One region of the Neobacillus sp. GCM10023253 genome, then DNA from elsewhere that is predicted to be linked to it. Evidence: predicted binding sites of a transcription regulator. Region 1 holds the regulator's gene; the other holds the start of a gene.
What was found. The regulator LexA, encoded in region 1, represses DNA repair genes until DNA is damaged. The targets are predictions, from matches to a motif close to CGAACATATGTTCG.
Positions count from the first base shown of each region.

Region 2: a site for LexA is predicted at 6,569-6,582, ahead of ACFPA1_RS22160 (YolD-like family protein). Genes of this name have one in related genera too.

Region 1 is NZ_JBHSHV010000003.1:505,737-521,980, reverse strand. It holds gene tkt (transketolase) at 1-1,771, opposite strand, end outside; gene ACFPA1_RS02980 (DUF896 domain-containing protein) at 1,950-2,180, opposite strand; gene ACFPA1_RS02975 (YneB family resolvase-like protein) at 2,263-2,910, opposite strand; gene ACFPA1_RS02970 (cell division suppressor protein YneA) at 2,925-3,248, opposite strand; gene lexA (transcriptional repressor LexA) at 3,408-4,031, shown strand; gene glnA (type I glutamate--ammonia ligase) at 4,235-5,569, opposite strand; gene ACFPA1_RS02955 (MerR family transcriptional regulator) at 5,597-5,971, opposite strand; gene ACFPA1_RS02950 (aminotransferase class I/II-fold pyridoxal phosphate-dependent enzyme) at 6,773-8,044, opposite strand; gene hflX (GTPase HflX) at 8,059-9,315, opposite strand; gene ACFPA1_RS02940 (trimeric intracellular cation channel family protein) at 9,477-10,085, shown strand; gene spoVK (stage V sporulation protein K) at 10,225-11,175, opposite strand; gene hfq (RNA chaperone Hfq) at 11,380-11,610, opposite strand; gene miaA (tRNA (adenosine(37)-N6)-dimethylallyltransferase MiaA) at 11,638-12,594, opposite strand; gene mreBH (rod-share determining protein MreBH) at 12,910-13,917, shown strand; gene ACFPA1_RS02915 (hypothetical protein) at 14,060-14,413, opposite strand; gene ACFPA1_RS02910 (hypothetical protein) at 14,641-15,390, shown strand; gene mutL (DNA mismatch repair endonuclease MutL) at 15,402-16,244, opposite strand, start outside.
Region 2 is NZ_JBHSHV010000020.1:25,539-41,782, forward strand. It holds gene ACFPA1_RS22120 (hypothetical protein) at 1-127, opposite strand, end outside; gene ACFPA1_RS22125 (CBO0543 family protein) at 571-1,077, shown strand; gene ACFPA1_RS22130 (hypothetical protein) at 1,241-1,717, shown strand; gene ACFPA1_RS22135 (hypothetical protein) at 1,807-2,055, opposite strand; gene ACFPA1_RS22140 (IclR family transcriptional regulator) at 2,202-2,975, shown strand; gene ACFPA1_RS22145 (APC family permease) at 3,149-4,486, shown strand; gene ACFPA1_RS22150 (creatininase family protein) at 4,523-5,332, shown strand; gene ACFPA1_RS22155 (CBO0543 family protein) at 5,922-6,461, shown strand; gene ACFPA1_RS22160 (YolD-like family protein) at 6,614-6,952, shown strand; gene ACFPA1_RS22165 (hypothetical protein) at 8,605-9,111, shown strand; gene ACFPA1_RS22170 (CBO0543 family protein) at 10,117-10,626, shown strand; gene ACFPA1_RS22175 (hypothetical protein) at 10,698-11,237, opposite strand; gene ACFPA1_RS22180 (DeoR family transcriptional regulator) at 11,516-12,091, shown strand; gene ACFPA1_RS22185 (copper resistance CopC/CopD family protein) at 12,107-13,756, shown strand; gene ACFPA1_RS22190 (YcnI family protein) at 13,780-14,433, shown strand; gene ACFPA1_RS22195 (hypothetical protein) at 14,818-15,009, shown strand; gene ACFPA1_RS22200 (cold-shock protein) at 15,239-15,442, shown strand; gene ACFPA1_RS22205 (HU family DNA-binding protein) at 15,603-15,875, opposite strand.

The sequences.
Region 1 (16,244 bases):
GATCCCATGATGGCATGCTGACAACAGAAACCTGGATTCCTTCTCCAGCAAGTGCTTTCTGTGCTTCCACTGCAAGGCTTACTTCGGATCCAGCTGCTAGCAATAGGGCATCTGGAGTATTATTTCCTGCTGGGGAAACAACATATGCTCCTTTAGAAACTCCATCATATGCGTTTTTATCTGTGTCTTTTAATGTTGGTAAGTCCTGACGAGTTAATACTAGAGCTGTCGGCTTGTTTGTTGATTCAACTGCAAGCTTCCACGCTGCTGCTGTTTCATTGGCATCAGCAGGACGAATTAGTGATAGACCTGGCATTGCCCGTAATGCCGCAAGCTGCTCGATTGGTTCGTGAGTTGGTCCATCTTCCCCAACGGCGATACTGTCGTGTGTAAATACATAGGTAACAGGAAGACCCATTAATGCGGCAAGGCGAATTGCCGGACGAAGGTAATCAGAGAATACAAAGAATGTTCCTCCAAAAACTTTAACCCCGCCATGCAGGGCAATACCATTCATGGCAGCGCCCATAGCAAATTCACGAACACCGAACCAGATGTTGCGGCCTTCATATGCGCCTGGCATGAAGTCAGTTGTCCCTTTAAGCATTGTTTTGTTAGAACCAGCAAGGTCAGCAGAACCGCCAATTAAAATCGGCAGGTTTTTAGCGATGCCGTTTAACGCTTCACCTGAAGAAGCACGAGTTGCAAGCCCTTTGCCTTCAGTGTAAACCGGAACATCCTTATCCCAGCCTTCAGGAAGTTCATGATTTAATGCTTGTTCTAGCTGGCTTGCCAACTCTGGATATTCGTTTTTATACTGAGCGAACATGTCGTTCCACTCTTTTTCTTTTTTCTCACCATTTTCAACAATTAGCTTTTTGAAGTTGTCGTAAACTTCTTGTGGAACATGGAAGTCTTCCTCGAAAGTCCACTTATAAGCTTCTTTAGTAAGCTTTAGCTCATTTGCACCAAGTGGTGAGCCATGAACACCAGATGTGCCGGCACGGTTAGGTGAACCGTAACCGATCACTGTTCTTACTTCAATCATGGTTGGTCTGTCTAAATCATTTCTTGCTTCTTCAAGTGCTTTAGCGATTTCTTCGAAATTGTTGCCGTCTTCAACGCGAAGATATTGCCATCCGTAAGATTGGAAGCGGTCCTTCACACTTTCAGAGAAAGATTTATTCAAGTCTCCGTCCAAGGAAATATCATTTGAATCATATAATACTACTAAACGGCCTAACTTTAGGTGGCCGGCAAGTGATGCAGCCTCAGCAGATACGCCTTCCATTAAGTCGCCGTCTCCACAAACGCTGTATGTAAAATGATTCACAAGTTCATATTTGTCTTTGTTATAAACGCTAGCAACATGACGTTCTGCCATAGCCATTCCCACTGCCATTGCAATACCTTGACCAAGCGGACCAGTCGTTGCTTCTACTCCCTCAGTATGACCATATTCAGGATGTCCTGGAGTTTTGCTTCCCCATTGACGGAATTGCTTTAAATCATCCATGGATAAATTATAGCCGGATAAATGAAGCATGCTGTATAGCAATGCAGAGCCATGACCTGCGGACAATACGAAGCGGTCACGGTTGAACCAATGCGGATTTTTTGGGTTGTGGTTCATAAATCTTGTCCATAATGTATAAGTCATTGGAGCGGCACCCATCGGCATTCCAGGGTGTCCAGAGTTTGCTTTCTCGATAGCATCAATTGAAAGCGTACGAATCGTGGTGACAGATAAATCATCAATTGTGTTAAACATCTTTTTACAACCTTCCTTCTTCGGAAAATACAAACAACTTTAATATTATAGTGCTGTGGATTTTTATTCAACAAATTACTACTTATTTTGTAGCAAAATTCACTTTATTATTTATTTTGACACATGTAAGCGCAGTATATGTAAAAAGGAATACAAATAAATTGTATTCCCAGATGCATTAATGAAGATTATTTTTTTTCCTGATTTTTATTTTCTCAGGTGTAACGTCATTCCCAAGTGGATCAATTATTTTTGTATTTGTCAGGGTATCCAGCATTTGCGACCGAAAAGCAGCTAAATATTCACTTCTAAGTGATGACTGCTCTTTTGCTTCCTTTTCTGTTAAACCCGTCGCTTTCTTTTTCCTTGCCAATTCATTGATTCTGGCCATTTTTTCCTTGGATAGCATTCAAGTACATTCCTTTCCAAAAAACTGCTAACATTAAGACAAGATTGTACTAGAAAAGAATCCACCTGGCAAGGATGAAGGTTTATTCCTCCTGCTCTTCAATGAATTCCTGGTATCTTCTATGTACAGTGGCTTTCGAAATGTTATAACCAAAGCCTCTTAATGTTGCGGCAATTTCTGAAAAGGTCAGGCCATTTTTTCTCAACCTGACTATTTCTTGAACAGGGACTTCAATTTTATCCCGGCCCGAATGCTCTCCTAGATTCTTTAAATTTTTTTCTGGCTTGTAGCCTTGTTCAACAGCCCGCTTCATGCCGCGTTTTATTTTTACATTATGAAGCTTGCGCTGGTACTCTTCCACCATGCTGACGATTTTAAGCACCATTGAATCCGATTCGGAAAGCTGCAATTCACCATTATGCGAAATGCTGTATAGTTTAATTCCTTCTTTTAAAATGCAATGCAGGATGGCGATCTTGGCATTCCCTCGGCCGAGCCTTGTTTCATCCTGGATTAGGACAGCTTGGACTTGTTTATCTTTAATGCGCTCTAAAAGCTGCAGGATACCATCTCTGTCGAAATCATAGCCGCTCGCCTGCTCTTTAATAATTGAATCGATATGGAATTGATATCGATTGGCGAGCTGGACAAGCTCGTCTTCCTGGCGTCTCAATGATGTTTCCTGCGTTTCCTTATTCGTGCTTACGCGGCAATATATAATTGCGTTCATTTTTTAGGTCCTTCCTATTTCTCTAATGCACTTGCTAATTCCCTTTCTGGGGGAGCTTCATTACTAACCGGAATTAAAATTTCTTCACCTGGAAAAATTTCATCCCCTACATCCCGATTATGTTTTTTCACCCAGTTGACGAATTCCTTGTTCGATAATGAATGCTCGCCTGCATACTTTTGGGAAATTTCCCATAGTGTGTCTCCGTCTGTTACAGTCACTTTCAAATATTTATCCTGATTTTTCGAACTTTGCTGAAATGCTAATACAAATGCTAATGTGCAGCTTAATAATAGAAGAATAATAGCGTACGAGTATTGGTTCCATATTTTTTTCATTAAAAAACACCCCTGATTAGAATGTATGTTCGTTTTATTTGATTTGATTATAATCCGAACGTTTGTTTGTTGTCAAGCTTTATTCGAACTTATGTTTGTATAAATTATGCGAACATGTTATAATAAAGACAACATTAACCAGGCGAGGTGTAATTTATCATGGTAAAAGTATCAAAGCGGCAGCAGGATATCCTTGATTTCATAAAAGGAGAAGTGAAAACAAAGGGATATCCGCCATCTGTTCGGGAAATTGGCGAAGCAGTCGGACTGGCATCGAGTTCTACTGTACATGGGCATTTAGCCAGATTAGAAAGCAAGGGTTTAATTAGACGAGATCCAACAAAACCAAGGGCTATCGAAATCCTAGAAGCGGATGAAGCTGCTCATATCCCTCGAAACCATGTTGTAAATGTCCCAGTTGTTGGTAAAGTTACTGCCGGACTGCCGATTACGGCCATTGAAAATGTTGAGGAATACTTTCCTCTTCCTGAAAGACTTGCTCCTTCTAGCGAGAATGTCTTTATGCTTGAAATCATGGGAGAAAGTATGATTGAAGCAGGGATTCTTGACGGGGATTACGTTATTGTAAAGCAGCAGCCTTCTGCTAACAACGGGGATATCGTTGTTGCGATGACCGAAGAAGACGAGGCTACCTGTAAAAGATTCTTCAAGGAGAAAGACTACATCCGCCTGCAGCCGGAAAACTCTACGATGGATCCAATCATTTTAAACAATGTTACCATTTTGGGGAAAGTTATTGGGGTTTATCGGCAGATTCATTAGTTGATAGATTTCCCGGAGTCCAATCTGTATTTTGATTGGGCTTTTTTTATTTAATTGGATCGGGATTACCTTTTTAACTTTGAATGGATAGGCTCCTAACCCTCCCCAAAAAGTTAAGATTAAACCTTTTTTATCTTTCCGATTCTCGAACAAAAAAGTAGCAAAAACCCCCTAACGCCTAGCGTCAGGGGGTTTTCATCATATTAATACATGCTCATATATTGTTCGCGTTCCCAAGGGTGAACGACGGTACGGAACATATCCCATTCAATCTCTTTAGCTTCCACAAAGTGTTCGAAGATATGCTCGCCTAAGCCAGAAACGATAACTTCGTTTGATTTCAATAGCTCAAGTGCTGCTGCCAATGTTGCTGGAAGATCGATGATGCCCTCTTCGATTCTTTCTTCTTTCGTCATCACATAGATGTTCCGGTCAACTGGTGCTGGAGGAGTTAAATTGTTTTTGATTCCATCTAGACCTGCTTTTAAAATGACAGCGAGTGCTAGGTATGGGTTTGCTGCAGGGTCCACGCTGCGAACCTCAATCCGTGTGCTCAAGCCGCGGGAAGCAGGGATACGAACAAGCGGTGAACGGTTTTGTGCAGACCATGCCACATAACAAGGTGCCTCGTAACCTGGAACCAAACGCTTATAAGAGTTAACAGTTGGGTTGGTAACTGCTGTGAAATATGGTGCATGCTTTAGTACACCAGCGATAAATTGACGTGCAGTATCGCTCATTTGCAGGTCGCCTGTTGGCTCAAAGAATGCATTTTGACCATTATTGAATAAGGAAACGTTACAGTGCATTCCGGAACCGTTCACGCCGAATAATGGCTTTGGCATGAAGGTTGCATGCAAGCCGTGCTTGCGGGCAATTGTTTTTACAACTAGCTTGAAAGTCTGGATTTGGTCACATGCTGTAAGAGCATCTGCATATTTAAAGTCGATTTCGTGCTGGCCAGGTGCTACTTCGTGGTGGGATGCTTCGATTTCGAAGCCCATTTCTTCAAGCTCAAGCACGATATCACGGCGGCAGTTTTCACCAAGATCTGTTGGAGCTAAGTCAAAGTATCCGCCTTGGTCGTTCAATTCCAAAGTTGGCTCGCCTTTTTGGTCTAATTTAAATAAGAAGAATTCTGGCTCAGGCCCAAGGTTGAAGTCAGTGAAGCCAAGCTCTTCCATTTCCTTTAATACACGCTTTAAGTTATTGCGCGGGTCTCCGGCAAATGGTGTTCCGTTTGAATTGTAAATATCACAGATTAAGCGGGCCACTTTCCCTTTTTCAGCAGTCCAAGGGAATACTACCCAAGTGTTTAAATCTGGGTACAGGTACATATCAGATTCTTCAATACGTACGAACCCTTCGATAGAGGAGCCGTCAAACATCATTTTGTTATCAAGTGCCTTTTCTAACTGGCTGATTGGAATTTCCACGTTTTTGATGGTTCCAAGAATGTCAGTAAACTGAAGGCGGATAAATTTAACGTTTTCTTCTTTAGCCAAGCGTTGAATATCTTCTCTTGTGTACTTCGGCATTTGCAATTCCTCCAATTTTATTAAAAATTAATGAAAAAAGCGTGAAAGATCTCCTTGTCTCAATGACGAACGATTCAGTCTGTTTGAATGCATCAGTTCATTGCGAAGAAGTTTCCTCAGCTCATCATCGGTAACCTCGCGCTTTGCACTTTTCGCTTGCTGTTCAAGCAGCGACTCTTGCTGTTCTTTAACCAATAATAATTGCTTAATGCCAGCCATATTGATTCCCTGGTCAATTAAGTCTTTTATTTCCAACAGCCTGTCAATGTCATTTAGGCTGTAAAGTCGCCTGTTTCCCTCCGTACGTGCCGGAGATATCAATTGGTGTTCTTCATAGTAGCGAATTTGCCTGGCGGTAAGTTCGGTCAGTTGCATCACTGTACCGATGGGAAACAATGGCATTGATCGGCGAATTTCTTTTCCACTCACCAATTTTCTCCTCCCTTTTGCTAATTTATATTTGTATTATATTTGGTGTTAGGAAATATGTCAATGATATGTAAGATAATCTAACATGGTTTTTTAATAGTTTCTTATAATCGTAATTTTTGACTGTAAACCCTGGCAAGAGGAGTGATGATTCATTGATAACGACCGAACCTCCTTGGATTCCTCTGGTAGAGGAGTTATGGAGCGGTCATAACGACTGAATTGGGATTTCCCTCTTTGCTTCCGGCGTTATGGAGCGGTCATAACGACTGAATTGGGATTTCCCTCTTTGCTTCCGGCGTTATGGAGCGCTCATAACGACTGAATTAGGATTTCCCTCTTTGCTTCGGGCGTTATGAAGCCTCCATAACGACTGAATTAGTATTTTCCTCTTTGCTTCGGGCGTTATGAAGCCGCTCATAACGACTGAACAGGTATTATCTTCTTTGTTTCGGGCGTTATGAGGCCTCCATAACGACTGAATTGGGATTTTTCTTTTTGATTCGGGTGTTATGAAGCGTTCATAACGACTGAATTGGTAATATCTTCTTTGCTTCGGGTCTTATGAAGCCGCCTAATTCGCCAATCTGCCCACAGATAAGGCTTTACCCTACCCAACCGGTGATTTTTCAAGAATTCGGGGCTCATATAAGACCCATATACTACCGTTCCAGCCCTTCTTTCGAGCGTTCGGGCTCATATAAGTCCTATATGCTACCGAACCAACCACTCCTTCAAGCGATCGGGCTCATATAAGTCCTATACAATTTTCCCCTATTCCAAATCCAGTAACCCTTTTTCAACCAAATGATCCAAAGCTAAACATACAGCCATTTTCACGTGGGCATAGGTTAAGCCGCCCTGCACATAAGCGACATATGGAGGGCGGATTGGGCCGTCTGCTGTCAGTTCAATACTTGCACCTTGAATGAAGGTTCCTGCGGCCATAATGACATCATCCTCATAGCCAGGCATGTAGCTTGGATGCGGAGTCACATAAGAATTCACCGGTGAGGCGAATTGGATGGCCTGGCAGAAAGCGACCATTTTATCCCGGTCATCAAATTGAACAGATTGGATCAAATCCGTCCGCCGCGCATCCCAGCGCGGAGAAGAATTCATCCCCAGTCGCTCCAACATGGCAGCGGTAAAAACAGCACCTTTCAGAGCCTGCCCAACCACATGCGGCGCCAAGAAAAAACCCTGATACATTTCCTGCAAACTATAAAGAGAAGCCCCCGCTTCCGCACCGATTCCCGGAGAGGTCATCCGATAAGAACAGGCTTCCACCCACTGTTTTTTCCCAACGATATAGCCGCCAGTTTTAGCAAGGCCGCCGCCTGGATTTTTAATCAATGACCCCGCCATTAAATCAGCCCCGACATGGCAAGGCTCCACATCTTCAACAAATTCTCCATAGCAGTTATCAACAAACACGACAACATCCTGCTTGATTTCCTTTACGAAACTGATCATTTCACCAATCTCCGCAACCGTAAACGATGGTCGGACTGCATACCCCTTTGAGCGCTGGATGCCAATCATTTTCGTATTTGGTTTAATTTTTCGAGCGATTCCTTCCCAATCAATCCCGCCTTCATCGGTCAATGCAACGCTGTCATAGGAAATTCCAAATTCCTTTAGGGAACCTACTCCATTCCCGCGAATTCCGACGATTTCCTCAAGGGTATCATAAGGTTTTCCTGTAATATACAAAAGTTCATCGCCGGGGCGAAGCACACCAAACAACGCAATTGAAATGGCATGAGTTCCAGAAATAATCTGCGGGCGAACTAACCCCGTCTCTCCACCAAAGACATCCGCATACACTAATTCCAACGTATCGCGGCCGATATCGTCGTAACCATAACCAGTAGAAGGAATAAAGTGAGAATCACTTACCCGGTGCTTTTGAAAGCTTTGTAAAACTCGGAACTGATTGGATTCAATGCGCTCCTCTATAGAATTATGTACTTCAGTAATTTGTTTTTCGACTTCCTTTACAATCGGCTGAAGCTTTTCCCCATTTTTCAAGTGTTGAAACATGCTGTTAACTCCCTTTAATCATTGAATTTCTGTAATTGGCCTGTTATTTGATGATCCTTTAGGGAATACCCTTTGCAGCGGTAGTCTTGAGTTTCTTCATCAAAAGTAAGTTCCCTGAGAATTGTATCATTTTTTAATTGCGACAAGAGCTTTCCTTCTGTAGAAGGCACCATTACTTCATATGGTTCCATCATGCCCACGACAAGCTGCTCGATTTTTACCTTTAACACATGACGGTCTTCTTCATTATAAGCGCTGATGAACACTGTCGGCGTGTCGGCGGTCGGAACAAAATCAGGATGCTTGATATCGCGTTTATTATAAACGGTCAATTGCGGGATATCTTTGACATCCAAGTCTTCAAGAAGTTTATTAACCGTTTTTTCATGCTGAAAATAATCCGGATTCGACATATCGACAACATGAAGCAGCAGGTCGGCTTCCTTTACCTCTTCGAGAGTTGAGCGGAAGGCTGCGATCAGCGCGGTCGGCAAGTCCTGAATGAAGCCAACGGTGTCAGTAATTAAAGACAAGAAGCCGCTTGGCAAAATCAGCTTTCGAGTCATCGGGTCGAGCGTGGCGAACAACTGGTTTTCTTCATATGAATCTGCCTCGGAAAGCCGGTTAAAAAGCGTCGATTTCCCGGCATTCGTGTAACCGACAATGGCAACCTGAAAGGCTTTATTTTTCTTCCTGCGTTCGCGGTAACGCTCGCGATGCTGCACGACCACCGAAAGCTGGCCTTTGATGTCATCGATACGGCGGCGGATGTGACGGCGGTCGGACTCCAGTTTCGTTTCCCCTGGACCTCTTGTTCCGATTCCCCCGCCAAGACGTGACAATGCCGTACCCTGTCCAGCCAAACGCGGCAGAATATATTGTAACTGGGCAAGCTCTACCTGAAGCTTACCTTCTTTAGAACGGGCTCTTTGTGCAAAAATATCTAAAATCAGCTGGGTCCGGTCAATGATACGCGCCTCAATTGCGGAAGCTAAATTCCGTTTCTGACTTGGAGAAAGCTCATCATTAAAAATGACCAAGTCAGCCTCCAATTCGGCCACAAGCGCTGATAATTCTTCCACTTTTCCTTTACCTATGTACGTTGCTGGATGGAGACGGTCTCTCTTTTGGACAAGCGAAGCCAATACTTCTCCTTGCGCCGTTTCCGTTAAGGATCCTAACTCATCCATTGAATATTGAAACCTTAGGTCGTCATCATCGATTTGGCAGCCGACCAGAATGGCTTTTTCCTTTGTTTCTCTTTGTTCCAAACGGCATCCTTCCTTTCCGTTAAAGCTCTAATTTCCATCTTAACAAAAAACACTCCGATACTCTAATTTTCCCAATACTTTTTTATTGTAATTTTGGAGTATCGTGATAAAATTTTTATTGTTTATAAAAAGAAATATACATCAGAGAGAAGCGGAACGAAATGACATGGGAAGTATTAAGCATGATTGGCACTATCGCTTTTGCGGTCAGCGGCGCGATTGTGGCCATGGAAGAAAAATATGATATTTTAGGAGTATATATTTTGGGGATTGTCACCGCTTTTGGCGGCGGAGCGATTCGCAATCTTTTAATAGGTGTACCGGTTTCAGCTATTTGGGAACAGGGGTTATTTTTTCAGGTTGCTATATTATCGATCACGGCCGTATTCTTATTTCCAACTAATCTTTTAAAACACTGGCAAAAGTGGGGAAATTTCACCGATGCCATCGGGCTGTCAGCATTTGCTATCCAAGGTGCCATTTACGCAGCAAATATGAATCATCCGCTAAGCGCGGTGATCGTTGCAGCCGTATTAACAGGAAGCGGCGGCGGTATTATCCGAGATTTATTGGCAAGAAGAAAGCCGATTGTGCTGCGTTCTGAGATCTATGCAGTCTGGGCGATTCTTGCCGGGCTCCTCATCGGGCTTAAAATAGCCACACAATCTTGGGAATTGTATACATTGTTCATTATCGTAACAGCGCTTCGTGTCCTTTCCTACACATACGACTGGAAGCTGCCGACACACGGCTTGCAGCGGATGAACTAAGAAAAGCTGCAAGCCTTGACCAGGCGCTCCTCCTAAAAGCTATCGCTTTTAGTCGTGCGTAGCTTATGCTCTCGAAGCATTACTTTTGCAGCTAGACAATAAAAAAATCGACGGGGAAAGCCCTCGTCGATTTTTTCATTTAACCATCCTCATCAAACACCAAGTCATTACTGCGAATCGTCATCAACTCGTGCCGGTCATAACTGTTTTGCAATAACAGCCTCATCGCCTGGGCCCGAATCGATTTTTCAATGATGTTGCGGACGTATCTCCCGTTGGAAAAATGATTGGGGCTTAAGACAGACTTCACCCATATTAAATGATCCTTTATTTTCTTTTCTGCCTCATGGCTTAACGAATATTCCCTTTCCACCAGCATTTTCGCCCCGATTTGCATTAATTGTCCAATATTGTAATCCGGGAAATCGATTACTAATGGAAAACGGGAATGGAGCCCTGGATTTAACGATAGAAAATAATCCATTTCTCTTGAGTAGCCGGCTAAAATGAGGACAAACTCATGCTGTTTATCCTCCATATGCTTCACGAGAGTATCAATCGCTTCTTTGCCAAAATCCTTTTCGCCGCCGCGTCCTAAGGAATAAGCTTCATCAATAAACAATATCCCGCCATGAGCTTTCTTTACCAAGTCCCTCGTCTTTTGTGCTGTATGGCCGATATACTCCCCAACGAGGTCAGCCCGCTCCGCTTCGATTAAATGTCCCTTCGTTAGCACGTTCATTTTTTGAAAAAGCTTGCCAATCAGCCGTGCGACTGTGGTTTTCCCCGTTCCCGGATTACCTTTAAACATCATATGAAGAGCTTGCTTTTTTGCTTTGAGACCCATTTCTTCGCGCTTTTTATTGACATAAATCCATGCATAAATTTCCTTTATCGTTCGTTTCATTTCTTCCATGCCAACCAAAGCACCAAGTTCCTCTTCGATTTCCTTTAAGGCGGAATGCTCAGGGGGAATAACCTTTGGAGCAACTTGAAAATCAGTTAACGTCTTCGTTACTGTTTTTCTTTTTTGGGAGTTGAGAGAAACGCTTATTTGGCCATTGCTTTTCATACGAATCGGTTGATCCAAAGCCTTCACCTCTCCTAAACGCAACCAGGATACGTAAATTAGCTTGCAGGAATGTATGCCTTTCTTGTTTGTGGTGAGTTATTTCAAGAAAATCATAATCCTTCATTCTATTTGTATTCACCGTTCGGGAAATTCATTAAAAAAGTTTTCTTTTGAAAAAAATAAAAAAAAGAGCCCAAATTGTATGGGCCCACGGGTGAAGATTTATTGATTTTCCAAGTCCAACTGCACATTTCTTTGCGGTGCAAAGGTTGAAATGGCATGCTTATAAACCAATTGCTGTTTCCCCTCTGATTCAAACAAAACCGTAAAATTATCAAAGCCTTTGATACAGCCTCTTAACTGGAAGCCATTCAAAAGGAATACCGTCACATTGGTATTGTCTTTCCGGCATTGGTTTAAAAATTGGTCCTGAATATTGATTGTTGTTTTCATTTTGTATATCCTCCTCTTTTATCTCTACTAATATGTATTCGATTTTACTTGAAGCTTTCCTTCAACATATTGTGAAATTTCCATGAATTTTTTTGCGAAGCTGTTCACATTTGTTACATCAAACCATTCAACCTCCATCTTGTTGCGGAACCATGTCAGCTGCCGTTTGGCATAACGCCGCGAGTTTTGCTTTAGGTTCTCGACAGCTTGCTCTAATGATATTTTACCATCAAGATAGTCATAAATCTCTTTGTAGCCTATTGCCTGAATGGATTGGCAGTCGCGCAAACCCTGTTCGTACAGTCCCTTTACCTCGTCCAATAGCCCTTCCTGCATCATTAAATCGACGCGGGCATTGATTCGCTCATAAAGTTTATCACGGTCCATCGTTAATCCGACTAGGGCGGTTTGGTATAGCAGGTCCGGCGCTTGAGATTTTTGAAATTCCTGTCTGGTTTTTCCTGTAAGATGGAAGATTTCTAGAGCACGAATCACCCTTCTGAGATTATTAGGATGAATCTCAGCGGCACTTTCCGGGTCAACCTCGGAGAGTTCCTTGTAGAGAGCCTCATTCCCTTCTCTATTCGCCCGTTCCTCGAGCTGCCTGCGGAATTCGTCATCTCCAGAAGCATCGGAAAATTGATAATCATATATGACAGATTGAACATAAAGCCCTGTCCCGCCAACTATGATGGGCAGTTTCCCTTTTTCGGCAATCTCCTTTATTTTGGCTCGAACACGGGTTTGAAATTCAGCAACGGAAAAATTTTCATCCGGCTCCTTTATATCAATTAAATGATGCGGAATCCCTTCCATTTCATCTTTCCTGATTTTCGCCGTTCCAATATCCATGCCGCGGTAAATTTGCATCGAATCCCCGCTGATGATTTCGCCATTGAAAGATTTAGCCATTTCAATGCTCAGCTTTGTTTTTCCCACAGCGGTTGGTCCGATGATCACTAATAATTTCTGATTTAATTCCAATCTTTTCACACTGCCTTATCCCTTTTTACAATCGACGCCTGTTGGGGCGTTTCTCCTTTATCGTATCATAATTTTAAAAAGCAGTTGAACATCAAATAAGTATATACAATAATATTCTTTTCTATGCACTTTTTGAAGAGGAATTTATATTTCAAATGTATGAATTACATTTCGTCTATTTACAAAAAGATAACGGTTATTTTACAAAGCGCTTTCCACCCCCAGATTCATGGTAGGCTTGTACGTAGGATATTTTGTAAAAATTAATCGCATTTTGTCATTGGATGAAGAAAAATTAGAAATTAGGTGAATAGAATGTTATCTACTTTTGATATTGGAATTGATTTAGGTACTGCAAATACATTGGTTTATAGCAAAAATAAGGGGATTGCCGTAAACGAGCCATCCGTTGTGGCCATAGATACCGTTTCGAAAAATATCGTCGCTGTCGGTACAGAAGCGAAAGAAATGATCGGGAAAACTCCCGAAAAAATCGTGGCGATACGTCCGTTAAAAGATGGTGTCATTGCCGACTTTGATGTTACAACAGAAATGCTTAAACAAATCTTGAAAATGGCTTCTAAAAAGATTGGCTTTGCGATGCGGAAGCCGAATGTTGTAGTCTGTATTCCTTCCGGTTCGACAAGTGTTGAGAGAAGGGCGATTCAAGATGCCGTCCGTAACGCCGGAGCCAAGAAAATTACCTTGATTGAGGAGCCGGTAGCAGCGGCAATTGGTGCAGGCATGCCGATCGACGAGCCGGTTGCCAATGTGGTCGTGGATATCGGCGGCGGCAACACAGAGGTTGCGATTATTTCCTTCGGAGGCGTGGTAGCCTACCATTCGATTAAAATTGGCGGCGACCGTCTTGATGATGATATTATTCAGCATGTCCGTAAAGAATACAATGTGTTAATCGGTGAAAGAACGGCAGAAAATGTGAAAATGGAAATCGGTTTTGCGTTAATCGACCATGAAGAAAAGTTCATGGATGTCCGCGGCCGCGACCTGCTGACTGGTCTGCCAAAAACCATTAAATTATCATCCTACGAAATTCGGGCGGCGATGAAGGAATCTCTACTTCATATTTTAGAGGTCATCCGCGCCACACTTGAAGATAGCCCGGCCGAGTTAAGCGGTGATATCGTCGATCGCGGTGTGATTATCACGGGCGGCGGTGCGCTTATGAACGGGATGGAGGCATGGCTGAGCAGTGAAATTTTTGTACCTGTCCAGCTGGCACCTAGTCCGCTTGAGTCAGTCGCCATCGGCACCGGGAAGGCGTTGCAATATATGAGTAAGATTCAGGTTGCGGTGAAATAGAGGTATTTTTGGATTGAAAAACGGGATCGCTGATATATTTGATATCTCAAACTAGAAGTTAGTTTTAAAATGGCAATTTTAGTTTTTTAATAAAAAAATCGCATTCTCTCATATATTCGAAGGAGAATGCGGCTTTTTTTATTTAAATATCACTCTGTTTTTTTCGTAAACTATTAAAATATAGAAAAATCGGCAGCGGAATAATGATGAATCCTAGGCTTTTGATAATTTGGTTCTTGGCTTGCTCTCGTGTTCGGTTCTTTTGATCTTCGACGGCCTGTTCGTAGTTCGCACGAAGTTCTTTCTCAGTCAATTTCTCTCCATTTTCATTCGAAATCTTACCGCTTTCTTTCATCATTTTAAAATCTTCATAGCTTTGATAATAGCCCGGCGGACTAATCAAATCAGCGGCTGCCATAAAAATCGAGATCCCGCCTCCGATGACCATCATCAGGGTTGCAAATAACACCAAATACGTATAAAGATGGCGAATCACAGCCTCTCCCCCCTTGTCTTTGTATTTCACTACAGAAACAACAATAAAAATAAGCAAAACTGCAGGTAAAAATATACTTAATAGACTAAAGGCAATCAAGGCAATACCCCCATTTTTTCAAATGGTCAATCCTTACAATATTATTATTTCACCAATGTTAAATCATTCCAATACGTTTTAAGGTTATTTTGTTGCAATTTTCGCAATCTTTTTGGATTAATATCTCATTGGTAAAGGGTTATTTTTACCTATTTTCATATAAGAGACATTTTTCGGGTAAAATAACGGCTCTATTTTTACCCTTCACCCATCTGATTCTGACTCCCGGGCAAAATAAAGCGGCCTATTCTTACCGTTTCCCTAACCGACACTTGCCCACGGGCAAAATAATGGCTCTATTTTTACCGTTCACCCATCTGATTCTGACCCCTGGGCAAAATAAAAGTGCCTATTCTTACCGTTTCCCTAACCGACACTTGCCCACGGGCAAAATAGCGGCTCTATTTTTACCCTTCACCCATCTGATTCTGACTCCCGGGCAAAATAAAGCGCCCTATTCTTACCGTTTCCCTAACCGACACTTGCCCACGGGCAAAATAACGGCTCTATTTTTACCCTTCACCCCATCGATACAGGCTCTCAGGCAAAATAGCCATCCCCCCTCTTTATTACAAACAAAAAAGGCCCAATTCACTCCCGAATTGGACCTTAGTTTTCTTTTGGCGACTGTTCTTATAAATACATATAATGTAAAAATCCAAAAAGTTGGTGATAGCATGACCCATATCATAACCGGACCAAACTGGGCAATTTACTCAGGTGTCCATGCACCTATGGTTGGTCCTTGGAACCAACCCATCCACCAGAATCATAATTACATCCACGTTGGACATCACTACTATCATTTGATCCCAACGCTCTACGGATATCCACCGGCATTTCCGTATCTAGGGCCATATGTCCCGTTTCGCAACTAAGCTAATTAAGTCTACATCACACGTTTAAACATTTTCTCCATCTCGTACACAGAGTAATGTACAATAATCGGCCTGCCATGCGGGCAGGTGAACGGATCGGACGCCTTTCGCAGATCGTCGAGAAGTGCTTGGATCTCATCATCCCGCAAATGGCGGTTCGCCTTGATGGAGGCTTTACAGCTCATCATGATTGCCGCTTCCTCGCGGAGTTTTTTAATATCCACTTTTTTCATTAATAGCAGCTGTTCAACCATTTCCTCAATGATTTCCTTCTCCTGCCCCTTTGGCAGCCATTGAGGGTGGGAGCGGACAATGAAACTATTGATACCGAACTCTTCAAGGAAAACACCGACCTTTTCAAGCTCATCCTTATGCTCGGTAATTTTAATATAATCATCAGTTGAATATTCAAAAGTCAACGGGACCAGCATCTCCTGCAGCTCCGGAGCAACCCGACCGACTTTTTCTCGGAAATACTCATACTTAAGCCGTTCTTGCGCAGCATGCTGATCGATGATATATAAGCCATTTTCATTTTGTGCAAAAATATACGTTCCGTGCATTTGCCCGATCGGATACATCCGTGGGACCCTGCTCTCTGTCTCTACAGCTGGCTCCACTTCAGGGTAATCCTCGGGCTCGTGTTGAGGAATTTCCTCATCTTCAAATGAATCATATTCCCTTTCACTAGTCGGTTTAACTTTTTCCATTTCCCTAAAGTAAGGAATTCCAACTTCAGGTTGCGGGACGAATTCCTCTTTCCTATTCGAAAAGTCAGTTTCCCGCACGGGTTCTTCTTTCATTTTTGTAAAAAATGGCTCAGCAACAGCAGTCGGCCGCTCCCCGCCAAAGCC
Region 2 (16,244 bases), on a different contig from region 1:
CTTCAGTAAGCTTAATGGTTTTTCCATGCTGACCATCAACAGATATATCAGCATATCCATACCAAATATTCCTGCTTGTATACTTCCCATCATTTGAAGTGTTTGTTTCATCAAACAAAATCTTCATTTCATTACCCTCCGTTAGGATAAAATTTCTTCAAACTATTATACACCAATTAGAAAATGTAAAATAGCTTGCCGTTAGTCTCACTAAACTTGTAAGAGTTAGGCAAGCTAACATCATGGTAGGGTTCCTCCTAAAGTTGTGAGTTATTTTGAACTGGCTTCTTAGATTATAGGAAGAGTGAGCAAGTCAACTAACGGGTGCATTACTGGAACAACGGTAATGCTTTTTCTTATTGAAGTAACGGTACAGGTTTGTTGAATAAGGTTATTTTACATAAAAAAATATCTTAAGGGAAAAATAAGAAAAAAGAGTTTCATAAATAAATGATGATTTATTAGTAACCATAATCGGAACATAAGGACAGGGTTCCTGTTGATTTATAAATTGATTAGGTTTGTATATAGGCTAAACTTTTTTAAAAGTATAGGAAAGGATAGTAATTAATGCACATTGCTATTGCGGTATTAACCATTATGGCTTCCTTTAAGTGGGGAAACTGGAAAAACTGGAGAGAATACCATGCCAGTATGTTTTTTATTTCCACGGGCGGTTTGCTGTACGAATATATTGTAAAGGAAAATACCTTATGGAAGTTCCACCCAGATTTCTTATATGGACATGAAATGGTCGTGATTGTTTATGCTGTAATTACGATGCCTGTTAGTATCTTTTTATTTCTTTCCCATTTTCCAGAAAGATGGTTGCAACGACTTTTTTACATATTACTTTGGTGTGGAATTTACATTTCCGTTGAGTGGATATTGGATGTGTCAGGAAGAATCTCATATCAGAATGGATGGAAATTTTGGTATTCTTTTTTATTTGATATTGTCATGTTTTCAGTAATTGCACTGCATCAATATAAACCCTTCAAAGCTTATATCATTTCTATATTTATAATCATCTTTTTAATATCCTACTTTGATATTCCTTTTACATTTGCTAAATAACTCTAAAATCATTTAACGGTACTTGTAAACTAGCGGAGTGTGTTTCTGTATTATCAGTAACGCTTTTTCACTAAAGGTGCAGAATAGTTGAACAAGACAAAGGGTGGACTATTTCTGAATTAATTGTTAAAAAATACATATCATAAAATTTGGAGGTGGTATATTGAAAAATTCAAAATTATTTTATATAGCTTTGCTTATTGTACCTTGGCTAACAGTACCATTCTTAGGGAGAAATGCATTTAAAAAATACCTACCAGCAGCAATATTTATTTGTACATTTACAAAAGCTTTAGACTTATTTGGTGAAAAGAAAAAATGGTGGCGAATTTATAAAGGTATACCACCTTTGGATAGTGCGAACTTTTTTAATTTTGGTCCATATCTTGTTTCTGGTCTTTGGATGTTAAAATTTACTTTTGGTAAATTCCCATTGTATTTAATTTCAAATCTAATTCTTCACATTTGTTTTATTTATTTGGGAGGATTAAAATTTTTAAAACATTATAAAATTGCTTCCTTAGAAAAATTAACAAAACTTCAATACTTAGCAATCCATTTTTTAAGGGGATTAATTCTTTATGGTTTTCAATATATAAATAATTTTAGTATTAATACGAAAAAGCATTCTAACAAGTAATCAAATTAAATTTACTGCAAAGGATGGGGATTTCTAAAAATTAAAACACTGTTCCTAGTGCTTATATAGCATATTGTGAAGAAATTCACTTAAGCTAATGGGTGTTTTAACACAATAAAGATAAAAATTAAAGAGCCAAAAATATGCAAGTTTTTATGCACTACTTGCGCATTTTGGCTCTTTTTGCGTTTATAAGAGATATTACGGTATTTAGCATTTTTTAATTGCAAATACAGCGATTGATGCGGCAAAATATACCCATAAGATAATAATTTGTACATTTTATAGGAAAAACTTTTTCGTTGGATGCTGTCACGCCCCGAATTGCCAGGTTTCATTAGGCCAGCCCCTCCATTTCTTTAGATAAGATAACCACGATTTTAGGTGACTTCATCAGGGGGATAAGCATATAAAAGTTTACAATAGATTGAATTTTTAGTAGGCTTTTAAAGTAGATAGGAAAGTCAAATGGGAGGATTAGCTCATGAATGATAAGTCAAGCAAAAGCGGCAGCGTAGAGAAAGCTCTTGAAATATTAGAGTGCTTTGACCGAAAGAATCCATTTTTAACTCTTGACGCCATTTCGGAACGTACGGGATTTTCTCGCTCTACGGCATTTCGAATGATCTGTTCGCTTGAGAAATTTGGCTATATCAAAAGAAAACAAACAAGTGGTGAAGTACAATTTTCCCTTGGTTGGAGCTTTATTGAAAAAAGCCATCTTGTCGTAGAACAAATGGATCTTCGTGAGGCAGCGCGCGATATCATGAAGGACCTTCGTGACGAGACGGGGCTTTCCGTTCAGCTTGCAATTAGAGATGGTCTGGATGCAGTCTATATAGATAAAATAGAGTCATTGAAACCGATTCGGGTTTATCCAGAGATCGGAAGAAGGGCTCCCTTGTATGCGGCAGCTTGTCCTAGAGTGCTATTGGCCTTCCTCCCTGAAAATGAACAAACTAAACTGCTAAGCAAATTTGCCTATCGGCCGATTACCGAAAAAACCATGAATAGTATAGATCAGATCCAGCAACAACTTCAAACGATTAAAGAAAAGGGATATGAGATTAGCAAGGGCGAGTTGCATGAAGGCACTATAGCCATCGCAGTGCCAATCTTCGACCATTATTATTCTGCTGTAGCATCTCTTAGTGTAATTGGTTTGGAAAATGACTTTAGCGAGGGAAGTATACAGCAGATTATTGAAGCATTAAATAGGTGCTCGGCTAATATCTCGATTAAATTAAAGGGAATGTAGACCCATTGGATATCTGTTTTCCATCTTTAAGAATTGGAAAATAGATATCCTTTTTATTTTGAATTTTAATTTACATAATATTTCTAATGTTCTATAATGTTAATATTCGGAATCGTCATTTCAATTAATGAAATGGATGTTTTTTAACTCATTTTTATAAAGGGGGATTTTGCTTGGAGAAACAGAAGCTAAACAGAACGCTATCTTTTTGGGATCTCTATTCTTTAGGTGTTGCCGCTCTGATAGGAACGGGGATTTTCGTTTTGACCGGAGTCGCAGCAGAGCCAGCGGGTCCGGGTTTATTTCTGAGTTTTATCATTGCGGGTGCCATTGCTACATTTACGGCGTTATCGTACGCTGAGCTGTCCTCGATGTTTCCGAGTGCGGGAGCTAGCTACGAGTATTGCCGACAGGCCTTCTCCACATTAGGTAAGGGAGTAGGCGATCTTGTAAGTTCGGTAATTGGTTGGACTCTTTTGACTCAATATGTTGCAGTAGGGGCTGCCGTTTGGCTTGGTTTCGGGTTGTATGCTCGTTTCTTTGTCCCCAATCTTTCTGTAACCGTATGGGCATGTATTCTCGGGGTTCTTACGATTGCGCTTTTATATCGAGGAATTGCCATTTCCAAAGGGGTGATCAATCTCCTTGTTGTTTTTAAGGTGTTTGCTCTGATTTTGTTCATTGTTCTTGGGTTTATGCATCCTCAGCTGCCTGCGCCGATTCATCAACAGCCATTTTTGCCGCATGGAATCGCTGGATTAATAGCAGCTGCTGCGATCATTGCCTTTGGACAAATTCATATTGATGCCATCACAACCGTTGCAGAAGAAGCAAAAAGTCCATATCGCGACGTACCGCGTGCTACAGTTTGGGCCATTTTTACTGTGGTAATCCTCTATGCTTTAGTCGGTTGGGTATCCGTTACACTTGTCCCAACGGATGTTCTTCCAACATTAAAGGCACCATTGGCTTCTGCTTTAGAGGTAGTGACCTCTGGCTGGGCTTCAAGTTTTGTTGCAGCAGCTGGGGTGGCGGCTACGATCACATCTGGACTAGGCTGTATGATCGGTGGACCAAGGGTTGGATTGGCCATGGCAAGACAGGGACAAATTTGGTCGTTTTTTGGAAAAATACATCCAAAGTTTAAAGCGCCAAGTACAGCTACACTCGTAACTGGTATCTTCGCTCTATTGCTAACGCTTACCGGAAATTTAGGACTGGTTGCTTCAGCAGGTGTCTTTACGGCATTGGTTGTATTTATAGGAGTCAACGTATCCGTCATTATCCTTCGATTCAAAAGAAGAGATGTGAAACGGCCTTTCCAGGTCCCTTTTGGTATCCTTCTCCCTGTACTAGGGATTGTGGGAACCTTGATTGAGATGTACTATCTCAAACCAGAGGCGATTCTCTGGGGGAGTATTTGGCTGTTAACCGGGGTTGGAGTTTACTTTATTTTCCGTGGCAAGAAAGAGGAAATGACTGAAGATGAGGCAAAGGCCCAAGAAGCTTAAATTAATAGAATAACTACGGAAAGAAGAGGATGATAAATGAAAAGTGTATGGTTGCAGGAAAATAAATGGGAAGATGTTGAACGTTATTTAGAAAGTAAAAAGACAATTCTTGTTCCTTTCGGTAGTGTAGAACAGCATGCTAAACATTTGCCTATGGGGACCGATTCCTTAGTGGCGATTAAGGTAGCAGAGGATGCAGCTACTCAAACAGGAACATTAGTGGCTCCACCTACTTGGGTAGGATGGGCACCGCACCACATGGCTTTTCCGGGAACGATTACCCTTCGTCCAGAAACACTTACGAATGTAGCAATGGATATTATCCAAAGCTTGGTTTATCACGGATTTGAAAAAATTATCTTGATCAATGGCCACAGAGAAGCGAACCTTCCGCCGCTCAAAATCGCCGCTACGAAACTAAGAAATCGAACTGGTGCTTTTATTGCCATTGCCGACCCTTTTTATATTGCTGAGCAGGTGGGAAGAAGGATTCGCCAGTCCGAGGCGGGTGGAATCGGTCATGCTGCCGAAATGGAAACTTCGCATATGTACTATATACACCCAGAACTATGTGAAGAGGAAAATGCAGTAAAGAATGTGCATCAGAAACATCCGTTCCTTCAGCATGACCCTTATTCAGGAGGAGATCGTGTCTTTGTTCCTAGTGATGTTGCAGCATACCGTGAAGGCGCCCTGAATATAGGTGTAGTTGGGGATCCTACTGTTTCTACTAAAGAAAACGGAGAAATCTACCACCATGAGCTTGTTGGAAATATCGTAAACTTTATTCAATATTGTGAGGAAGAGGTCCAAGTTACACTTCGTAACCAAGAGATTCCTTTATGATGTCTGTCACGACCCGACTAGGTAAGAATTATCTTTATTAAGCAGCGGGGATTATATCTCCAAAAAAGTATAGTCTTCTCATTTCGAGAAGACTATTTTTCTTGGATTAATTGCTCAACTGCTGGAACATCCGCCGGAGCCCACTTGAGCGAATCTAAGTTTTCTCTTTTTAACCAGATTAACTTTGAATGCTCACTTGGCGTAGGTGTTCCCTCAACGACTCTACATTTAATGGAGACCAAATTAATGGTAAATGTGTCGTATTCATGGGTGTTGTCATTAAAAACTTCATTAAATATCTCAATTTTACAGCCTAACTCTTGATTTACACTTATTACAATTTGAATATTGCTTAAAAAATAGATAAACATAACATCAATGGAGGTGTTGGTATGAAGAAAAAACTAATGATTTTATTTAATGGGTTAAGGAGGTCGCCTTTTTTCTTTTTGCACTAGAAAAATTTTGAAATGTTGTAATTAAACTATCCGTTTGTTAGTGTAAGAATATTACCTTAAATGGCAGTATAACTGAAAAGAAGAAGTGCATTATAGTAATGATATTATCATTACTAATGAGGGATAAATTTATGTACAGCCAAACAAACAAAATGGGTAGCAAATATCATTCACTTCAAACAGATATATGGCTTCATCACGATTTGTTTAGTCTTGGGTGGTGGAGTATCGTCATTATAAATGTATTATTTTTTATTCTGTTCATTCTTTTAATTGACCGTTATAGGACGTTGTTAATATCTTTTGCTTTTGTGGTTAGTTTTGTAGTTGTTGGTTTAGGAAATGAAGTAGGCTCTTATTTTGATTTTTGGAGTTATCCACATCAGTTCCTTATTTTTACACATCGTTTTAATGCAGTAGATTTTGCTGTGGTTCCAGTCATTATGGCTATGACGTATCAATACTTTTCAAAGTGGAAGCCATATTTAGTTGCTATTGTTATTATGTCAGCAATAATGTGTTTCATTGGTATACCGATTTTTGTTTTCTTAGGATTATATAAATTAGAGAATTGGAACTACTTCTATTCTTTTTTAGTTACGGTTTTAATGTTTTTGATATTGAAAATTATTGCTGATTTCGTAAGAGATAAATCGAAAAAACATTCGTAGTTAAAAAAGGGAGTATGTGAAGAAATGTACTTAAACTAATGGGTGCATTAATTAAAGAAGAAATCTAAAGACCGCTGTTTAGTAGGTCTTTAAATTTCTTCACATATAGAACGTTAGTTCGTATATAATGGTATAAAAGGAGATGATTCACTATGACAATACGTGACCGTGGTAAAATGAAATGGCAGTCTGCTTCTTTTATACCGCTAGCATTCGAAATGACCAGTGAAATGTTCAAAGATCAGGCTCGGACTCCTAAGCCGTTATTAGACGAAAATCAGATTGAAGAGTTAGATCTGCGGATAGCTTACGCCACAGAATATAATCATGCAGTTAAGCTAACCGTATGGGGCGACGGATTTAATCACGACATTACTGGTCGTGTTCATTACGTTGATCCGATAACTCATGAACTTCGGATTGAGGTGAAGCCTAGAGAATTCGAGCGGGTGGCATTCGATAGTGTAGTCGGAGTGAAGGTTTTGAATTGATTATTCTTGAGTCAACCTGATCTATAGGTTGGCATTTTTTATTAAACTAAAGGGGCAGTTGAAGAAGCAATTAATGATTAACGTGGCATTTGACACAAAATCCGAAGTAAAAAAGAAGCGTCCTAAGACGCTTCAAAAGAGTATAGGATAGTGCTGCACATTATTAGTTAATGCGTTATTAGTTTATAAAAGATTGTGTTTGGGCAATTTAAGGATTATCTTGAGCATGTATTAATAACATTAGCATTACGTTTTTGACACCTATTGTGGTGTTTACTTCTGGAAAAAGGGCTGCCCTAAATAGGGCAGCAAACGGGAAAATATTACTAGTTCTTGCTATGGAGAGTAGCAAGTTACATGATGTATTAACGACAAACTATCAATAATCGTTTAGCCCAATTGAAAAAAAATTTTTCTAAACAAAGAATTAATTAAAGAGAAAAAACTATTATTTACGTCGGAATTCGGTCAAAATATGCAGCAAATGAGAAGGTGCTTCTTCAACTAATGGGTGCATTTGTACAACAGAAAGGGTTGTTTCGGCAGCCCTTTTTATTTTATTTGACTAACGTTGCATGTTATTTCAAATAATCAATTTATATTTTAAGTGTATGAAAAATTGCTGCTTTCATCCAAAAAATTTTTGATACATGAAAAAAACAGCATTAGCTGTTTTTTTATAATTATTGACCTGTTGTTGGGAATAATTCATTAAATTATGCGAAGGACTTACAAGTTGAAAATAGTTTAAACGAACCAGTTGAATTAAATTAATATAAGCAATAGAAAATTACTGAATAAGTTGTGAAAAAAACTAATTGAAGCGTGGAAATGGTATTAATAAAATCACGAAAAGGGACTGTGCCTGTCATCAGTCTCTTTTATTTTGGAATAAATTTTATATGCAAGAGTTAAAGAACGAATCACTACGCCGTTCTTTGTGCTTTGAAAATATAGTTTATGAATTAGGTTTAACTAAAAGTTACACGGTAATGATAATAGTGTTGACGATCAAAAAAGATTATTTAACATAAATAATTCTCTTTCTGAAAAAAAATACTAGAAACGAAATTACCAAAAGTTCGTGTTAATAATGACTCTTTAATAAAATAAGGTTCATTTGGCAATTCGCAATTTGAAAACAATCTCAAATTTACAAAAGGATTGAACTGAAATATGTATTCGTCGCTAATTATTTCGTTTGGGATTGTTATAACCCTAGCTTTTATTTTTAAAAAGAAAAAAATGCACACGTTAGAAATCTTACTCGTATTGATGTCTTCAATATTTATTTATAACAATATGGCATTCTTACTAGCTTTAAATTATTCTCTAATAATTATCCCAGATCATAATAAAAATGGTTTTCTTGCTTACGAAAGTTTCAGATTGTTAATAGTCCCACTTTCAATAATTTGGTTATTAGACATAAATTACTCTCCTTGTTCACTAAGGAGAAGGGTTTTTAATACTCTGGTTTTTTTACTTTATATGTGCAGCTTTGATTACATTCTTGAATATTTCAAATTAGTTACCCATAATAAGTACTGGAATATGGGATATTCAATTGGTATGTATTCGTTCTTGATTTTTTGCGTATTTGTTATCAAATTCTTTTTTCACAAATTATTTAAAAAAGAGGTGCTCCAACAATGAGCTTACCTCTAAAATTTGACGGAAACGAATGGTTTATAATCACAGGATTACTTGTGTCACTTACAATTATTTTTTTACTTCCTAAAAAATTTCCATATACCATAACCATACTCTTTATGGCATTTTCTATGGTTATTCCAATTATCTTGGATACAATGATATCGACTAAACCATTTGACTTTTACAAAATTAATGACAGCCCGAAATTTGAAATTTTTGATTTATTACTATGGTTTTTCTATGCACCTTTTGGCTATTTTTTTATTTATATTTTTGAGAGATGGAATTTGCACGGTTTTAGCTTATTTATTTATATTATTGTTTCTTCGATGATTTCCATCGGTTTTGAATATTTAACAATAAAAGCACATTTATTTACCTATAATGGATGGCTTTTATCATACAGTTTTCCTGTATACCTTATTGTTCAAAGTACGTATATTGCATTTTTTTTATGGATAAGGAATCTATTTCTTCTCACAAAACCATCAGATTTAAATTAAAATCTGATTAATGACTTGCTTCTTATTGATAACTAATGGTTGCTTTAGAAAGATATCGAAGCCGCCACTTAAGATGGCTTTTCTAGTTGAACAAACGGTCAGATTTGTAGAACAATAACCTACATATAAATTTCATTTTTTGGAAACCTTATCTAGGATGAATATGGTTTCGAAAAGGGAGATGAATAAATGTGTCAATAAAGATTCAAAGGTTGGTAAACCTGGCTATGGTCCTACTGGCGTGGCTTACGTTGCCTTTTATGGGGATACATAATATAAAAAGATTTTTTCCAGCTTCACTCCTTTGTATTTTTTGGTTTTATTAATGTACTAATTGGGAAAAGACGTAAATGGTGGGTCTTTTATAATAAACCGAAATCTTATTTATTAAACGAATTTCCTTTTAATATTGGTCCGTTTTTGGTAGGGTCTATGTGGATATTAAAATGGACATATGGAAATTTTAAACAGTTTATTTCGCTTAATGCCACTGTTAATGCTTTCTTTGCTTTTATTTTAATAAATTTACTCGAAAAGTTAAAAGTAGCCAAATTAGTTCGATTAAATAATTTTCAATTTTTCCTGTTTTTCTTTTACAAAGCACCCTTGTTATATGGGATTCAATACATTATTGAAAGTAAAAAGAAATTTTCATCAACTTAAACATATTCCGTCAAATGAGAGTGAAAATATTGTGAACTAATCACTTAAAGTAACGGGTGCAAGATTATATCTGTAATAATGTGTTTCATTGGGATACCCATTTTTGTTTATTGTGGATTATATAAGTTGGACAATTGGAGCTATTTTTACTCATTTTCAGTTATTGTTGCAATGTTTTTTATATTGAAAATTATCGTTGATTTTATAAGGGTTAAATCCCAAAAATTTTCTAAGTGAAATTTTTATATCAATTTTCAGGGTAGCGATGCTTTATGAAGCGTCGTCTTTTCTTTATTTACCAAACTTAGGTGGTCAAACGTTATATGAAAAGCGGTGTTATAATTGCGTTTATTATTATCAGCAATCTTTATTCTCGCATGTTGGCGTTGGGGAAATATAAAAAACTGGAAACAATACTACCCGACAATTTTATATTCTGTTGTTTTGCAATTGTTATATAGATTTTTTGTTGACGGAGATTATTTTCTTTGGAAAGTAGAGGAGGATTATTTTTTATTAAACGAAACCTTTTCTTTTTTAATTATTACATTTGTGATTTTTCCATGCTCTGTCTTTCTGTTTTTGTCCCGCTACCCCGAACCGTGGATGAAACAAATTTTATATTTGGCTGGATGGGGGGCATTATCAGTCATTATTGAAACTGTAATGTTTTTAATGGAGAGAGTTACCTATCATAATGGGTGGAATTACTGGTGGTCAATGGCATTTGATCTTACTATGTATCCCATGATTCGCTTTCATGACGTGAAGCCAATTTCCGCTTGGATTGTTACCTTTTTATTGACGGCATTTTATGTAATTTTCTTTCATGTTCCCTTGCCAGGCAATTAAAAATGCTGTATTCCCTAATTACAATGGGGTGCGAATCTTCGAGAAGAACCCAATTAACACCCCAAAAATTCTTAGCGGAACCCCAATTGTAAATTAAGATTGAACAATAATGACATTAATAAAAAAAGAACACCGATAACAATGAAACTAACAATTAATGTTTTGTTTTTTGATGGTTCTATATGGTTTGTTTTCATTTCTTCATCCATTATACGAAGCAGTAGTACACTTATAAAAAAATTTATCACGTCTATAAAGTAAACTATTATTTCGGCGGATTGTGGTGAAAGCATAACGCCTAACATGGCCCCCATCATACCACCCATTATCCCCGCTGAAAATCCTTCTAATGATGCCATTAACGAGATTGGTCTTCCGGTACCATATCCCACAACCATGCCTATTGATACAGCAATAATGGTGGGTATGGCTAAATCCTTATCCTGAATGGAAATTCCTAAAAAAGTGCCGATTGCAACACTCGTCATCATGGAGTTCGTCATAGCTACAACCATGCCTGTCATGGATGATAGAAATTTACTATTTATGAAAGTGTAGTATATTACGAGACATGACAAAAGAAAGACTAAAATAAAACTAGCCAAAATCAATATTTACTACCTCCATTCCGCTCAAGTTGAGTTGTATCAATTCAAAAACGAAATGCTGATAAAATGGCCACTTTAATTATTAATTCAAACTCTAATGTATTTTTTACTATATATGACATGAGGGCTTGAACTAATGATAAGTGCTGTTATTTTTTGAGAAAAAATGTTATTTTATTGTTATTTTTCACATAATATTCACATTTCTATCTTATATATGGTGAGATGATGTTTTAAACTATTGGTGAAGGAATTTTTAATTCAGCTTTAGGAGGTGCAAAATGTTACCTATTGAAAGGCAAAGAGAAATATTGAATTGGTTAAAAGAAGAAGGGACACTCTCAATAACAGAAATAAGCAAGCGTTTTAATGTATCCGAAATGACTATTTATCGGGATATTAAGCCACTAATCGAAGAAAATAAGATTAATAAAACTTCCCGTGGCATTTCTCTTGCGTCTATTGGAAACGTTTCTTCGAATACCTGTGCGTATTGCTTAAAGGAATTAAATAATAGACATCCTGTCCAAATCATTACCCATGATCAAAAAGTGGAACAATTATGCTGTCCACATTGTGGTTTATTAAGGTATCGGGATATTGAAACTAATGTTTCTCAAATCATATGCCGTGATTTTCTTCAGAATACAACGATTAGTGCTAAGTTGGCCTATTTTTTAATGGACACTGATTTTAATTTGAATTGCTGCCAACCCCAGGTACTAACGTTTGATTCTTTAAAATATGCCGAACAATTTCAAAAAGGTTTTGGTGGTGTGATTTTCCATTTTAGCCAGGCAATTGATGAAATTGTGAAGAGAATGAATGGAGAAAGAGGTTGTGGGTGCCATCAATAGGAAGGGGGTGACGATTTGAATAGTAGAAAGAGCGTAAGCATAGCGATTTTATCCATCTGTTTTATTCTATTTTCATTTCCTTCCTTTATTTCGGCGCATGCTTACATAGTAAAATCCAACCCTTCTGAAAACGAGGTGCTTAAACAATCTCCTCAAATCGTTTCCATTCAATTTGATGAGACCATTCAACCTATAAATAACTCGATTCAAGTTTTTGACAAAGAAGGCAAAAGGGTCGATCAGAAGGATGGACGTATTAACGCTAAAAATTCAACCATTTTGGAATGTGGATTAAAGCAAAACCTTCCAAACGGTACCTATAGTATCCAATGGAAGATTGTATCGAGTGATGGTCATCCAATTCAAGGTACTATTTCCTTTCAAATAGGTTCAGACAGTCAAGCCCAAGATGGCTTCACAGTGGGTCAGGAGTCAAAAGGATACACACCGAAATTGGATCTTATTCTTATTCGCTGGGTGCAATATTTTAGCAACGCTTGTTATGTTGGTATTCTATTCTTTTTCCTATTGGTGATGCCAGGAGAACTTAAACAAAATGATTTTGTTAAAAATGTATTTAAAAGGATAGTAAAATTTTCTTTTTTCTTTTTATGTTTGAGTATTTTTTTAAGTTTACCATTAATGGCATCTATTCAATTGACCACATCTTGGAGTAACGTGTTAAACATTCAATCACTAAGGGATATGATAACGAATACAACGTTTGGAAAAACGTGGATGATTCAAGTGGATACTTTGTTTTTCCTGGCGATTTGTACTTATCTTATTAGTGTCAAAAATAAACCAATTGTTATTTGGGTTTCTTTTTTTCTTGGAATAGGTTTGTTATTCACAAAGGCTCAAACAAGTCATGCAGGTTCTTCAACAAATCCAATATTATCGGTTGGAATCGACTTTTTTCATTTATTAACTGCATCGATATGGGTTGGAAGTATATTGGTTTTGGCTGTTTTAATCCCATTAAGCAGGAAAATGGATACAAAGAATCATTATATGGAAATGATCAGACGTTTTTCCAAATGGGGAATTATGTTGATCGTGGTTTTAACCGTTACAGGTGTTTTCGGAAGTTTTTCCTATATTCCTAACCTTTGCTCTCTCGTTTATACCGATTATGGAAGGGTATTATCAGGAAAGGTTATTCTCCTTATTATCATGATTATTTTTGCAGCAATGAACTTTTATAAAGGAAGGCTAAAATCTGCAAAAGGAATATCGGCCTCTTTATGGGGGGAATTAGTTACGGGTTTGATTGTGTTAATCCTTTCTGTTAAGTTAACCAATTTACCAACAGCAATGGCTTCACCTGGACCAATAAACGAAACAAAAACAGTGGATAATGGAAATAAAATTACATTTGAAGCGTCCCCTAATGTTATTGGAGAAAATACCTTTGAATTATTTTTGAAAGATCGTAATGGTCAACCAATTAAAGATGTTGAACAGGTAACCCTTACATTTATCTCACTTGAGATGGAAATGGGTGAAGATACTAAAACGTTAATGAAAGTCAAGGAAGGCGAATATATAGCCAAGGGAATGAATTTCAATATGGCAGGGCGTTGGAAAGTTCATGTTCACGTACTGACCAAAGAACTGGAATCTATTAATACAGACTTCAACGTTATGGTAGGGAGTCAATAGAATATATTTGAGGAGAAATGATCATGAAAAAAATAATGAAAAAGATAACAACAGTGTTTTTGCCAACCATTTTAGGATTATTTTTATTTTCAAGCGTTGCCAGTGCCCATGTGACAGTGGTTCCGAAAACATCAACAACGGGTGCATGGGAAACTTATACGGTTAAGGTTCCAGTTGAAAAAGATGTCCCAACTACGAAAGTTACTTTAAAGGCACCTGCTGGGGTTGAAATCATGTCATACCAACCTGTACCAGGATGGGCATATTCCGCTGATAAAGATGCATCCGGGAAGGTAAAGTCTATTACATTCGAGGCAACAGGAGAAGGTATACAATCTGGTCAATTCCAACAGTTCTCCTTTGTTGCGAAAAATCCAGATAAAGCGGCAGAAATAGCATGGGATGCTTACCAATACTATAAAGATGGCAGTATCGTGGAATGGACAGGGAATGAAGGTTCAGATTCGCCACATTCTATTACGAATATAGTAACTGGAACTGCAACAGATGATCATCATGATAAGGCTGCGACTGAAGAGACTAAAAAGAATGAAACAACAACGGACGTTGCCGATACAAAAGACTCTGAAAAAACTAGTTCTCTTCCTTTGATTTTATCCATTGTTGCTGTCGTCCTATCATTAATTGCTGTTTTACTTGGATTCCGTAAAAGATAATCTATTATCAAAGTGACTTATTCATCTGCTGAATAAGTCACTTTCTTTTTTTAAGTTAAAATCGATATGAACAAGAAAGCATTCTGCAACTAACTGAATAGGAATACGAGACTCTTATCGAAGCCATTAAGGAACAAACGGAAAAGCCCGTTGTTGTAAAAACAAAGCCAGTGGTCTATGCATCTGCGAAGAAGGCCAGCAAAGTGAAAAGCACCCTAAAATGCCAGCACTGCCAAGAAGAAAAGCCTCGTGATCAATTCACAATTGTAAATGTTAGACCTTCAGCTTACTGCAACAGTTGTAATGAAGAATTTGCTCGACAGCGCGAAGAGCGTTTGTTGAAAAATGGTGAAACTGCACTCTGGAGGTACAAGTAGGAACGGAATGGTTAGAGTCACTGCTAAAACACGTGAGGATGCCGCAGATAAACTGATGGAGGCGATTTATAGTGGAGCATTGAGTAGAACTACAGCAAAGCCAAAACCATTAAAAAACACACATGCTTCTCGCAAACCTAAGAAGTCCGGGTTCTGGGCTGTTATCAAGTCTGTATTAGGATTAAAAGGAAGTAACTAACAGCCTGCATGGCTGTTTTTTGTTGAAACACAACGTTGAAATGATTATCATAATAAAGTAGTGAGCTCAATTGAATTTTCCGTATCTTGCCATTTCTTGCAAAAAATGTTATGATTAAAAGGAATTATTTTTGTTCGGTGTAAAGGATTTGTAACTTTTCATCTTGATGATCACTGAGAGCAAGGATAGTATTACATTGTGTGTGTTTACACACTAGGAGGCAATACAAATGGAACAAGGTAAAGTAAAATGGTTTAATGGCGAAAAAGGCTTCGGATTCATCGAACGTGAAGGTGGAGAAGATGTATTCGTTCATTTCTCAGCGATTCAAGGCGAAGGTTACAAAACTTTAGAAGAAGGTCAAGCGGTGACTTTTGACGTGGAGAAAGGTCAACGTGGACCTCAAGCTTCAAACGTACGTAAAACTGCTTAATTTTACAAAACAAGGAAGGCAGGCTCTTTTATGGGGGCCTGCTTTTCTTTTTTTCCTGTGAAACAAAGAACCCCCCACTCGTAACGGAGTAGGGGACATGAAAACAGTAAAACAAATGGTGAACCAAGTGTCCTAATTTCTCTTTAACTCGTTTAAAAAATTATTTAACTGCATCTTTTAACGCTTTACCTGGCTTGAAGGCAGGAACTTTTCCTGCAGCTATCTGAATTTCTTCTCCAGTTTGTGGATTTCGCCCTGTACGCGCAGCCCGTTCACGAACCTCAAAGCTACCGAACCCAATCAATTGAACGTTGTCACCATTTTTCAATGCTTCTGAAACGGTATTAAAAATGGCATCTACTGCTTTGGATGCTTCTTTTTGTGTAAGTTCTGCGGATGTAGCTACTTGATTAACTAATTCTGTTTTATTCATTTTTATAAACACTCCTTTATACAATCCGTATGGGACGTACCTTAGTTGTAACATAGCGTACATAAATTCACAACTGTCAGCCTTATTTTCTTTATTTATTGAACTTGGATATTAACGTATGTATATTACCATTGCAACGGCTTTTTTGTATCATTTCATTTGTTGTTATCCTCATGTACCCAAGCATGGAACATAAACCGGCATACGCAAAATGATGCAAGAGAACCGTCCCCATGCATCCCCATGCATCATTAATTAGATCATCGATATCATTTTTCAATATTAAAATTGGAATTATAGTTGGGATATAAATAAGCAAAACTCGCCATAGTTCATATTAAAAGAGTGCCAGTCACGACCGTAATTTTT